DNA from 4 places in the Vibrio gigantis genome. Region 2 is predicted to be linked to each of the others. Evidence: predicted binding sites of a transcription regulator. Region 2 holds the regulator's gene; each other region holds the start of a gene.
What was found. Region 2 encodes CRP, which controls carbon source genes, mostly activating them, when cyclic AMP is high. Its sites were predicted from a motif close to TGTGANNNNNNTCACA; they were not measured.
Positions count from the first base shown of each region.

Region 1: the regulator CRP is predicted to act here: its motif matches at 1,606-1,621, upstream of udp (uridine phosphorylase).
Region 3: the regulator CRP is predicted to act here: its motif matches at 2,220-2,235, upstream of deoD (purine-nucleoside phosphorylase).
Region 4: the regulator CRP is predicted to act here: its motif matches at 1,293-1,308, upstream of mlc (sugar metabolism global transcriptional regulator Mlc).

Region 1 is NZ_AP025492.1:1,131,574-1,134,754, reverse strand. It holds gene OCV56_RS05180 (DUF1887 family protein) at 1-520, shown strand, start outside; gene udp (uridine phosphorylase) at 747-1,505, opposite strand; gene OCV56_RS05170 (zinc/cadmium/mercury/lead-transporting ATPase) at 1,802-3,181, opposite strand, start outside.
Region 2 is NZ_AP025492.1:3,246,498-3,249,678, reverse strand. It holds gene OCV56_RS14645 (DUF1338 domain-containing protein) at 207-998, shown strand; gene crp (cAMP-activated global transcriptional regulator CRP) at 1,176-1,808, opposite strand; gene OCV56_RS14635 (phosphoribulokinase) at 2,048-2,917, opposite strand; gene OCV56_RS14630 (YheU family protein) at 2,995-3,181, opposite strand, start outside.
Region 3 is NZ_AP025493.1:1,607,127-1,610,307, forward strand. It holds gene OCV56_RS23185 (lactate dehydrogenase) at 1-1,310, opposite strand, end outside; gene deoD (purine-nucleoside phosphorylase) at 1,393-2,103, opposite strand; gene OCV56_RS23195 (L,D-transpeptidase family protein) at 2,451-3,181, shown strand, end outside.
Region 4 is NZ_AP025492.1:2,413,240-2,416,420, forward strand. It holds gene mlc (sugar metabolism global transcriptional regulator Mlc) at 1-1,217, opposite strand, end outside; gene pyk (pyruvate kinase) at 1,537-2,982, shown strand; gene OCV56_RS10550 (patatin-like phospholipase family protein) at 3,128-3,181, opposite strand, start outside.

The sequences.
Region 1 (3,181 bases), 1.5 Mb from region 2:
AAACATGCTGCTGAGCGATTTGGTTGAAGCTAAGATTGCGACTTACGACAATGGTATTTTAACCTTTGCCAATGAAGACGCGCGCCGCTTCTCAAACGGTGAATGGCTTGAAACATTGGTTCACAGCACGGTCAAGCAGATCCAAGATGACATGCCGACCATTCAAGATCGCTCTTTGAATGTTCAGGTATACCGTCAATTAGGTGAGCGTGAAGTTCGAAACGAGCTTGATGTTGCATCAGTAGTGAACAATAAGCTACACATCATCGAATGTAAGACCAAAGGCATGCGTGATGATGGTGATGACACGTTATACAAACTGGAATCGCTGAGAGACCTGCTAGGTGGTCTACAAGCCCGTGCAATGTTGGTTAGCTTCCGCCCTCTTCGCCACAATGACATCACACGAGCGGAAGATCTTGGCCTTGCGTTGATTGGCCCTGATGAATTAAAAGATCTTAAAACACACCTCACAGCATGGTTTACAGCCGCTGGCGGTAATGAAGATCTAGAGTACTAAAAACAAGTAGACTCTATGAGCAAAGCTCTCTTAAGCAAATGTTCAAAAGGCGGATGGCGATTAAGTCACTCGCCTTTTTTGTTTCTGATACTTTTTGCTGTCTACTTTCTCTCTATTACTCAAAGAGGAAATAAAAAATGGCCGCATCATTCGATACGGCCATTTTCAAAATTTGAAGTCGATTTAAGACTTAATGCACTTTAAGACTAAAAGTACGGTTACGTACTTAAAGCATTTTACGAGCAGCTTCTACAACCACTTTGATTGAACGAGCTTCTGTTACTTTCAGTGTATCGTGATCAGGCGTCTCTTTTTGAGTACGGTTGATAATCACACCAGCCACACAACCTGCTTTCAGACCAGAGCTTGCACACATAGTTAGCAATGTTGCAGATTCCATCTCGAAGTTTAGAACGCCCATGTCTTGCCATTCTTGCATAGAACCTTGGAAACGCTTAACAACGCGACCAGAGAACGTGTCGTAACGCTCTTGACCTGGGTAGAACGTATCACTTGAAGCAGTTACGCCCATGTGAACTGTTGCGCCTGATTCTTCAACTGCCGCTTTCATTGCCGTTGCAACTTCGAAGTCAGCAACTGCTGGGAACTCCATTGGCGCAAAGTGCAGGCTAGCGCCGTCTAAACGAACAGAACCTGTAGAAACAATCATGTCACCCACGTTTACGTGAGGTTGGATAGCACCAGTAGTACCAACACGTAGGAAAGTGCGAACACCAAGTTGAGCAAGCTCTTCAACTGCGATAGAAGTAGATGGACCACCGATACCAGTTGAACATACAACAACTGGCTTGCCGTCTAGCTCTGCGCGGTAAAGCGTGTATTCACGGTGACTAGCAAGGAATTCAGGGTTCTCCATCTCTTCTGCAATTTTTTGCACACGAGCAGGATCACCAGGGATGATCGCGAGAGTAGCACCGTTAAGATCTGCTTCAGTAACACCTAAGTGGAAAACAGCTTGAGACATAGTTCGCTCCTTTTGGCTTATTGGGCTTTTTACCCTTATTTAAGCTCATAGTAAATTCGTGGGGTACGAACACACTCTAACCAAGCTTATTACAAAATGAAGTGACACAACTCACACTAATGATCGCAACAAGAATTCAAGTTTCACAAAAAACCGATTGGTATCACAAAAATAAGCAATCCGAATGCCTGTGTTGCATACTAACGAGACAAAAAACGCCTTTAACGTATTACCGCTAAAGGCGTTTTTATATTAGTCGTTTTTGAATAAGACTAATCTATATCAGTAAGCTGTGCTTAGTCTGCTTTAGACTTGAAACGAAGCAGGCGCAGAGCGTTTAATGTTACCAAAGCTGTCGCACCACTATCCGCTAAAACTGCCACCCACAAGCCCGTAATACCCAGCAAACTTGTCACTAAGAATACGCCTTTCAAACCAAGCGCAAGAGCGACGTTTTGACGGATGTTGTTCATAGTTGCTTGCGACAGTTCAATCATCGCTGGCAGCTCAGTTAAACGGTTATGAGTCAGTGCTGAATCCGCGGTTTCCAAAGCTACGTCTGTACCTCCGCCCATGGCAATACCCACATTCGCGGTTTTCATTGCTGGCGCGTCATTAATGCCATCACCAACCATAGCAACGTGCGACTGTTGCGATAGCTCTTCGACATACGACACCTTATCGCTTGGAAGCAGGCTTGCTTTGTACTGCATACCAATCTTGCCACTGATTGCTGCTGCACTTCGCGGGTTATCACCCGTCAGCATGATAGATTGAATACCTAGGTCATTAAGTCGCTCAATCGCAACTTTAGCGTCACTGCGCAACGTATCTTGCCAAGCAATCAAACCAATTGGAGTCGCGTGCTCTGTTGATACTTCTTGATCTTTAAGCGCAACCACAACCGTCTTACCCTCACCTTCTAATGCTTCTATCTGAGAAACAACATCGGTACCAAGATCGATGGTTACTTTAGACGGTGACAGAACCTGATATTTAACACCATCAACATCGCCTTCAACACCGCTACCAATCAGCGCTTTCTTATTGTGAGATTCTGGAATCTCAACGTTCAGCTCTTTTACTTTAGCGACAAGTGACTGCGCCAATGGGTGAGTAGACCCGACTTCAATTGCCCCAACCACACGCAGCATCGCATCTTGTTGCCAACCTGATAAAGGCTGAATGTCCGTAACCTGAGGCTTACCTTCAGTCAGGGTGCCTGTCTTATCGAAAGCAATAGTTTGGATTTTGCCAAGCTGCTCCAATGCTGCACCACCTTTAATAAGTGCGCCACGTTTCGCCGCAGCAGCTAAACCAGAGGTAATCGCTGCAGGTGTTGAGATAACTAATGCACACGGGCAAGCAATCAACAATAGCGCTAAGCCACGATAGACCCAGGTTTCCCATGGCTGTGCAAACAACAATGGTGGTGTGATGATCACCAGTAAAGCCACCACCATCATTAATGGTGTGTACCAACGACTAAACTTATCGAGGAATCGTTCTAGTGGTGCTTTACGAGACTCGGCTTCTTCAATCAGGTGAAGAATACGGTCAATCGCGTTCTCGCCCTGTTTTGAAGTGATAGTGATACGAACTACTTTGTCCACGACCACGGCGCCAGCCATGATGCTATTGCCTTCGATATGTTCAACAGGAACAGATTCACCCGT
Region 2 (3,181 bases):
ATATTGAGCTAAGGCTCATTGATTAGTTATGAAATAAGGAAGCGGCGTATCGCTTCCTTATTTTAACCACGCTCAGCGTCAAGATTGGGCGGTAGATAATAATAGAACAAGTATGTCACAGGCTGATGGCTGCTGACTTTGTGTCTCAGTCTTTCCCTTTCTAATCCAAATTACTAGCTTGCTAGAACCTCTGACAAGGAGTCACCATGACGCCCGATCTACTCTTTAAATCTCTATGGGACGATTACATTCACAGGCTTTGCCCATCGGCAGAGAAAGTACATCATTTGCTAAAAGAAGATGAAGCGCTGATCAATGATCACATTGCACTGCGTACTTTCAATGTTGCCCCTCTAGGTATTGAAACGTTAGCTAAACCTTTCCTTGAGTTAGGCTATAAGGCATGTGGCGATTACCTGTTTGAGAGCAAGAAGCTAGTGGCAAAACACTACGAGCACCCAGACCCAAAACAACCGAAAGTGTTCATTAGTGAATTGAAGGTTGAAGAGTGTTCAAATGACTTACAACAGATCGTTGCTAAGTTGGTTGAGCAGGTTGATGCAAGCAAGCTTCAAGGTCATGAGTTCTTGTTTGGTGGTCGCCAATGGGATTTGAGTTTCGCTGATTTTCAAGTACTAGCAAAAGAGAGTGAATACGCGTCTTGGCTAGCGGCTCACGGTTATGGCGCCAACCACTTCACGGTTAGTGTCAATCAACTGAACAAGTTCGATGAAGTTCAGGCTGTGAATGACTACCTAAGTGAGTCGGGATTCACAATCAATGCATCTGGCGGTGAGGTAAAAGGCTCTCCAGAGGTTCTATTAGAGCAATCATCAACAATGGCGGACAAAGTGCCAGTGGCATTTGTTGAAGGCAATGAGATGATTCCTGGCGGCTTCTATGAGTTCGCTAAGCGTTATGCAATGGCGAATGGTGAGCTTTATACCGGTTTTGTCGCTGCATCAGCGGATAAGATCTTCGAAAGCACCAACGGATAAAAGAAGATACGTGCACGGGCTTTGCCCTAGAGACTAGGGTACGCTTCGCTTCGAGAATGTTTACAAGGCGAGAGCCTCATGTGTTCCATTCGTATCTTGTATCTGATCTTTAGATAATAAAAAAGCCACCAAATTCGCATTTGGTGGCTTTCAAATTTTTGGCTCAGTTAATCGAGATTAACGAGTGCCGTATACCACGATAGTTTTACCGTGTGCAGAAATTAGGTTCTGCTCTTCAAGCATCTTCAAGATACGACCTACTGTCTCACGAGAACAACCAACGATCTGGCCAATCTCTTGACGAGTGATCTTGATTTGCATGCCGTCAGGGTGAGTCATTGCATCTGGCTGTTTCGCTAGGTTTAGTAGCGTTTGAGCGATACGACCTGTTACGTCAAGGAACGCTAAGTCACCAACCTTTTGGCTAGTTACTTGTAGACGGTTTGCCATTTGCGCAGAAAGGCGCATTAGGATGTCTGGGTTCACTTGGATAAGTTGACGGAATTTCTTGAAAGAAATCTCAGCTACTTCACAAGGAGATTTAGCACGAACCCAAGCTGTACGCTCTTGGTCTTCTTCGAACAAGCCAAGCTCACCGATGAAGTCGCCTTGGTTTAGGTAAGAAAGAATCATTTCCTTACCTTCTTCGTCTTTGATAAGAACTGCCACAGAACCTTTAACGATGTAGTACAAGGTTTCTGCCTTTTCACCAGCATGAATCAAAGTACTTTTTGAAGGGTACTTATGAATATGACAGTGTGAAAGGAACCACTCTAATGTTGGATCGGTTTGAGGTTTACCTAGAACCATAATATCTCACTTCCTCTGCAGGGTATGCTTGCCGCTTTCCGTATTTTAGCTAAGCCTGGATTGACTTTTAGGATAAGAGCACTCGTTGAGCGCTGCAAGCTATCTTGTGTTTCGTTTAAGAATAGTATCCTTTTTCAGGTACTATTTCTTGATTTTAATCGTGACCAAGCTACGATTTTTTACGCAAAATTGTGCACATGATCACGGTATGAAAAGTAATCAACCAGAATGTTGTTTTGTTAACCTATTTTTCCGGTTTCGATGAGTTGTTGTAGAATTGGCCTCACAATGAGCTCCATAGCAAAACTCATCTTGCCTCCAGGTACTACGAGCGTGTTATGACGAGACATAAACGAGCCATCAATCATAGCCAGAAGGTAGGGGAAATCGACATTTTTGATGCCACGCAAACGTATAACCACGAAGCTTTCGTCTAAACTCGGAATCCCTTTGGCGTTAAGTGGGTTCGATGTATCTACGGTTGGAACACGCTGAAAGTTGATATGAGTACGCGAAAATTGCGGGGTAATGTAGTTAAGGTAATCATCCATTGAACGAACAATGGAGTCCATTACTGCTTCGCGTGAGTGGCCACGATCGCGGGTATCACGAACGAATTTTTGGATCCATTCTAGGTTTACGATCGGTACCATGCCGATCAGCAAGTCGACGTGTTGAGAAACGTTAATGTCACCATCAACCACACCGCCGTGCAGGCCTTCGTAAAACATCACATCGGAATTTTCAGGGATATCTTGCCATGGCGTGAAGGTGCCCGGCATTTGATTGTAAGGCACGGCTTCATCGAAGGTGTGTAGGTAGCTACGTACCTTACCTGTACCTTCGTTACCGTATTTACGGAAGAATTCTTCTAGCGCACCAAAGTCGTTGGCTTGTGGACCAAAGTAGCTGATGTGCTTACCTTGCTCGCGCGCTTTGCGGATTTCGACATCCATTTCTGGTCGAGTGAAGCGATGGAAACTATCCCCTTCAACCCAAGCAGCCTTCACGTCCATCATATTGAACATTTTTCGGAAGGCTTCTGAGGTAGTGGTGGTGCCGGCTCCAGATGAACCCGTCACCGCAATAATTGGATGTTTAGCGGACATGACAACCCTTGTCTTTTGAGTAACTTACTTGTTAGCAATCGTTTACCACTATAACACGGCTCCTTTATGAGCGCAGCCTAGAAGCGTTTTGTGACTTGAATATCAACGGTTTCATGGAGCTCAGAAAACACGATACTGACTTCTCCTGAAGCTAATTGATGTTTCACTTGGTCAATCTTGTTTTGCAGTGAAACCTCTACATCGCCGTAATCTGTACCTTCACGCAGCACGAATTCTTTGATGAGGTTTTCTAGCGTCTCAGGC
Region 3 (3,181 bases), on a different replicon from region 2:
TTAATAAAGCTATCAAATAACAGTTGGAAGCGTTGTTGATAGAACTTAGTTTGTTGAATTGAGGCCGTGTTAAACCACTGTTTTGGTTCTGGATTGTTACCGGTCAGGTAGCAGATACCTTTCTGGTTATCACCTTGATTCGCAATTGCCCAGCGATCTCGCCACCAACTCATGTGAACGATGTCGATCTTTTCAAAACTTTGGTCGTCTTGCCATCCGGAATCTTCCTCTACATACATTAGGTCAATATTTTGACTCTGAATGCGAGGCAAACATACGCTTAAAGCGGCAGATCTTAGTAATGGATCTTGTGGCATATAGATAGCGACGTGCTTGTCTTCATTACACATATCCAGCACATGTAGGAAGTGAGCATAAGAGGTATAAGGTGGTCGAATGAGTGCGCCTTTTGAAGGGTAGCTAAATGTGGTGAGATTCCCCATCGGATCTTCAACGTTACCTCTCGCCAGAATCACTTGGTACTGCTGTTCAATGCGCTCTTTTAGTTTGTCAGACGGCTGAGGCAGCTCGAGATTCGCTTCTGAAGAGTGATCTTTAGATACAAAGCGTGCAACATCATCATAAGGGTTGTGGTCAACGTTCCCTGATGGTTCTTCATTTTGAGAGTAGTTAACGTGCTGGCAAAGGATATAGCCAGAATGCGCCTCGCCCGTAGCGATCCAGACCACACCGTTGTTACTTTGTGGCTGTAGACGCTGGTAATGAGATGCGAATTCGTAATCTTTCGCATGGTTAACCCATCGTGCATCGATCATCGCTAATTTACGACGACAGCGGCTAGCAATATGGTCAACATGATCATAGAAAGTCTTTGGGTTGATCTCGAGTTTTCTACAGATTTCGCGTACGGAATAACCCATGAACAGTAAGCCCATGAGGTTCTCTTGAAACTGAAGTTTTTTATTGGAGCCAGACCATTTATCAACGAAGGTTGATTGGCAGTCTTTGCATCTATAGCGCTGCCTGTCGCCACTGTAGCCGAAGGCATGATAAAGATGTTTGTGGGTATGAACTGATAAGCCGAAGTTATCGCAATCATCATTACGACAAGCAGGGAGCCCGTCGCTGTGAAGTTGTCTTAGGCGATGAAGTTCGCTTAACACTTCACGATTGTTAAGTAAGGGGGGGAAAGCTCCACATTCACGACAAACCATCGCTGGACGCTTAGGGTTCGCGTGTTGCAAAACATACCGTTTTGCATCGCTCAAGCCAAAGTTGTCACACGCCAATGTTTTACAAAAGTTGAGTTGCAAACCATCCGCATCTTTTGGCAGCTTGTCGTTAGACACGATCTCCCCCTCGGGATTATTTGAGCAGCCAAGCGAGCCTGGCTGCGGGGTAACGCTTTTCAATGTATCTTTTATCAAATCGTTAGATGTTGATTGCTGTCTCTAGAGCAACTTTCATCATGTCGTTGAAAGACTTCTGACGCTCTTCAGAGCTTAGTTTCTCACCACGGATGATGTGATCTGATACTGTTAAGATAGTTAGTGCTTTAGCACCAAGATCCGCAGCAACACCGTAGATACCAGCCGCTTCCATATCAACACCTAGGATGCCTAGCTTTTCCATTTTTTCGAAAAGGTCAGCTTCTGGAGTGTAGAAAAGGTCTGCAGAGAATACGTTACCAACTTTAACTGGAACTTCTTGTGCACGTGCTTGGTTTACTGCTTCTTCTAGAAGACCGAAATCAGCGATAGCAGCGAAGTCATGGTTGTTGAAACGAATACGGTTTACTTTTGAGTCAGTAGATGCACCCATACCGATAACAACGTCCATTAGTTTAACGTCGTCACGTACTGCGCCACAGCTACCTACACGAATAACGTTTTTCACACCGTACTCAGCGATTAGCTCGTGTACGTAGATGCAGCATGATGGGATACCCATACCGTGGCCCATTACAGAAACTTTCTTACCTTTGTAAGTGCCTGTGTAGCCAAACATGTTGCGAACGTCACAAACTTGCTTCACGTCATCAAGGAATGTTTCTGCAATGTATTTTGCGCGAAGCGGGTCGCCCGGCATAAGTACTGTTTCAGCGAAATCACCAGCTTGAGCATTAATATGAGGTGTAGCCATGGTCGTTCTCCAAAGTTTAAACGGTAATTAAAGGAACAGGATTTAATCAATTACCGATTCTGTTGAATTGAATTCGTTTTGTTGAGGCAATATTAGCGAGTTAAAACGTGGCCCCATGAGACTTTAGTCACAAAACAGGCCTGTCATTATAGTTTTATTAATATTGATAACCAAATATGTTGAAAGCGTAAAGGCAATCGATTTTGTATGGGTGAATTGCAAGCTGATGAAAGGAAAAGGCCTACAGATAGACTTGTTGCTTATCGGTTTCGAGACAACAATACGTTGTAGAGACGTTTGATCAGCGATAATCTAAACTTTGATATAAAGACAAACCAAGGATTTGTATGTCGTATTGCGCTAATTCGACGCCTTTACAGTTAATGAAAACACGACTACGAAGGGCCGCGTTGCTTTCTGTGAAAACCAGTTTGATCGTTGTAGGACTCACTTCATCGTGGGTGTCTGCTGCAACCTTTGAGCTTCCTCCGAAAGAGAGCCGTATTGTGGGCAGAATACAGCAACATGAAGTGGCGGCAGGCGAAACCTTGGCTATCATCGCCAAGCAATACGATATTGGCTTTCTTTCTTTAATGGCGGCCAATAAAGGCGTGGATCCTTTTCTTCCACCGGAAGGCTATGTATTAAGCATTCCAAGCCGTTTGATCCTGCCTGATACCCCAAGAAAGGGGATTGTCATCAATCTTGCTGAATTAAGGTTGTACTATTTTGAGCCCGAGAAAAACCAGGTGCATGTCTTCCCTGTCGGCATCGGTCGAGTGGGGCGCGATACTCCCGAGATGATCACCAAGATAAGCCAAAAAAGACCGAATCCAACATGGACACCACCTCAATCAATTCGCAAAGAGTATCTTGAAAAGGGAATTGAACTACCGAGAGTGGTTCCCGCAGGTCCGGAAAATCCATTGGGTGAGTATGCTTTGAGACTTGCTTATGGTGCTGGCGACTATTTGATACATGGTACTAATAAAGACTTCGGAATAGGTCTACGAGTCAGCTCTGGTTGTATCCGAATGGAACCTAAAGATATTGAGTGGCTTTTTGAGCAAGTGAATCG
Region 4 (3,181 bases), 830 kb from region 2:
TAGCCTTCAATAACTTTCATTAACAATTGGCCATCATATAAAGCCTGCTTGATGAGCGCTGCACCTGGCATGGTTGCCTGCTTATAAAAACGAGATTCCACCAGCTCTAAGTCTTTATGGTAAACAGATAGACTCTGCTCTTCGATGCACTTTTGAATCGCCGGATATAACACGCTCTTCGCCTGATTGATCACACCACCCACCAAAATTTTCTCGGGGTTGAATAGGTTAATCACAATCGCAATCGCAGAGCCTAAGTAACGGCCTAGCTGTTCAATCACTTCGACAGCCAATGGATCCCCATCAGCAGCAGCCGCGCAGATTTGTTCAATTGTGACATCTTCAAACACAGTAAGCGTTGATTCTTCACCATTTGCCAGTCGCTCTTTGACTTGCTCACGGATCGCTTGAGAACTCGCGACAGTTTCTAAGCAACCTCGGTTGCCACAATGACAAAGCTTGCCTTCTTTATCGATCTGAATATGCCCCAACTCACCGATGTTACCGTGACGTCCTTGCAGTACGCGACCATCAAGAATGATACCGGCACCTAGACCATGGTGAATAGAGATAAGAACAGAGTTGTCGTTATCTTGTGAGTTACCAAACAGCTTTTCTGCCAGTGCCCAAGCGCGAGTATCATTCGCAATAAAAACTGGCAGACCTGTTTCTTTGTAGATCTCCGGCCCTAACGCTAAGTTTTCAACATTATAGTGCGGCATCTGCAACACAATACCTTGCTCTGAATTCACCAGGCCTGGCAGTGTGATAGCGATACTCGTCACCCTGTCGAGTTGCTCGGCATAAGTTTGGAAGAACTCATCGATTTCATGGAGAAGACGCGCAAGCACATCATCTTGATCACGTTCATGGATATCAATTTTGGTATCGATAAGCACGTCGCCGCCCAATTCATGAAGCGCTATCGTCAAGTATCCACGACCAAGACGCATCGACAAAAATTGCCAACCTTCATTATTGGTTTGCAAACCGACAGCAGGACGCCCACGCGTCGTGGCTTCTTGAACCGTCGTTTCGTGAATAAGGTGAGCTTCAATGAGTTCACGGGTAATTTTAGTAATACTCGCCGGAGCCAATTCACTTTGCTTGGACAGATCGATACGAGAAATAGGACCTTTAAGGTCAATTAGTTTATATACACGACCAGCATTGACCTGTTTGATATGATCAATATGGCCCGGTTGAGCCATGTACATTTTACGCTCCAGAAATCATCAACGAGGTAATTTTTTTACTTTGCGAAGTAATTGTGAAGTCACTTGGTATATCGCCGTGACCAGTATCACGTATATACATGAATCTTTGTGTATCGAGTCAAATAGTTCGAGGAAAATTAACACCCATATCGATAATTTGCGACTTAATTTTCAGAATAAAACATCGCGTTTGAGCCCTGAATTCAATAATTAAAGGGAAATCAAGAAATATCCTCCTAGCTCCCAATAAATTATCAATTAATGCATATACTTAATTCAGTCTTTTAAAAGATTACTTGGCCTCACTCTAGGAGTATTCATGACAGCCGAATTAAGAAAAACGAAAATCGTCACAACGCTAGGCCCTTCTACTGATAAAGGTAACGTGCTTGAAGAGATCATCAAAGCCGGTGCCAATATCGTCCGTATGAACTTCTCTCACGGCACTAGCAATGACCATATACAACGCGCAGAAAAAGTCAGAGCAATAGCAAAAAGACACGGCACTCAAATCGCTATCCTCGGTGACTTACAAGGTCCCAAGATTCGTGTGTCGACATTCAAAGATGGTAAAATCCAATTGGCCGTTGGCGACCAATTTACTCTCGATAGCAGCCTAGGTTTAGGTGAAGGCAACCAACAAGCTGTTGGCCTTGATTACAAAGAACTGCCTAACGACGTATCCGCCGGCGATATCCTGTTGCTTGACGATGGACGTGTACAACTGAAAGTAACCAAAGTGGAAGGTTGCCGTGTTCACACCGAAGTTATCATTGGTGGCCCTCTCTCCAATAACAAAGGCATCAACAAAAAAGGCGGTGGCCTTTCCGCGGAAGCGCTAACAGAAAAAGACAAGCGCGATATCGTCACCGCAGCACAAATCAAAGTGGATTACCTAGCCGTGTCTTTCCCACGCAACGGTGAAGACATGCACTACGCTCGTCAGCTTGCACGGGAAGCTGGTTTAGAAGCTCACTTAGTGGCAAAAGTGGAACGAGCAGAGACGGTAGCCACTGTTGAGAACATGGATGACATCATAATGGCCTCAGATGTGGTCATGGTGGCTCGTGGTGACCTCGGAGTAGAAATTGGTGACCCTGAGTTAGTCGGTGTGCAAAAACAGCTTATACGCCGTGCTAGAGCGCTTAACCGAACAGTGATCACTGCAACTCAGATGATGGAATCAATGATTTCAGCGCCAATGCCAACACGTGCAGAAGTAATGGACGTTGCCAATGCGGTACTGGATGGCACCGACGCGGTGATGCTTTCAGGTGAAACCGCGGCAGGTGATTACCCAGTCGAAACCGTAAAATCAATGGCAGAAGTGTGTATTGGTGCAGAGAAAATGGCGGGTGTTAACCAATCTAATTACCGTATTGATCGCACCTTTGTTACCGCAGAAGAAACCGTTTCTATGGCGACTATCTACTCTGCAAACCACATGGAAGGCATTAAAGGCGTAGTCACTCTCACCGAGTCAGGCCGCACTGCTCTTATGATGTCTCGATTAAGTGCTGACATGCCTATCTACGCACTGTCTCGCAACGAAGGAACGCTTAATCGCTGTACCTTATACCGAGGCGTGACGCCTATCTACTTCGAGACAGAAGCCAAAGACAGCTTTGACATTGCACTATCTACGCTCACCTGTCTTAAGGAGAAAGGACACCTTAAGTTTGGCGACCTAGTGATCGTCACTCAAGGCGATATTATGGATGTGGCGGGGTCAACCAACTGTATGAGAATCTTACCTGTCACCTAATGTTTGACCATAAGGCAAAGCGATTTACCTAATCTCAGAGGCAAAAAAGGGTTATCGAACCAAGTTCAATAACCCTTTTTTCATTTCAGAACACGACTCACTAACCATCTGGTTAAACAGCATGCTAACTCATCAACTTCGAGAATTACTTGCCAGCAGCAATGGTGGCTAACTGGGATATATGCGAGTTACGAGCATT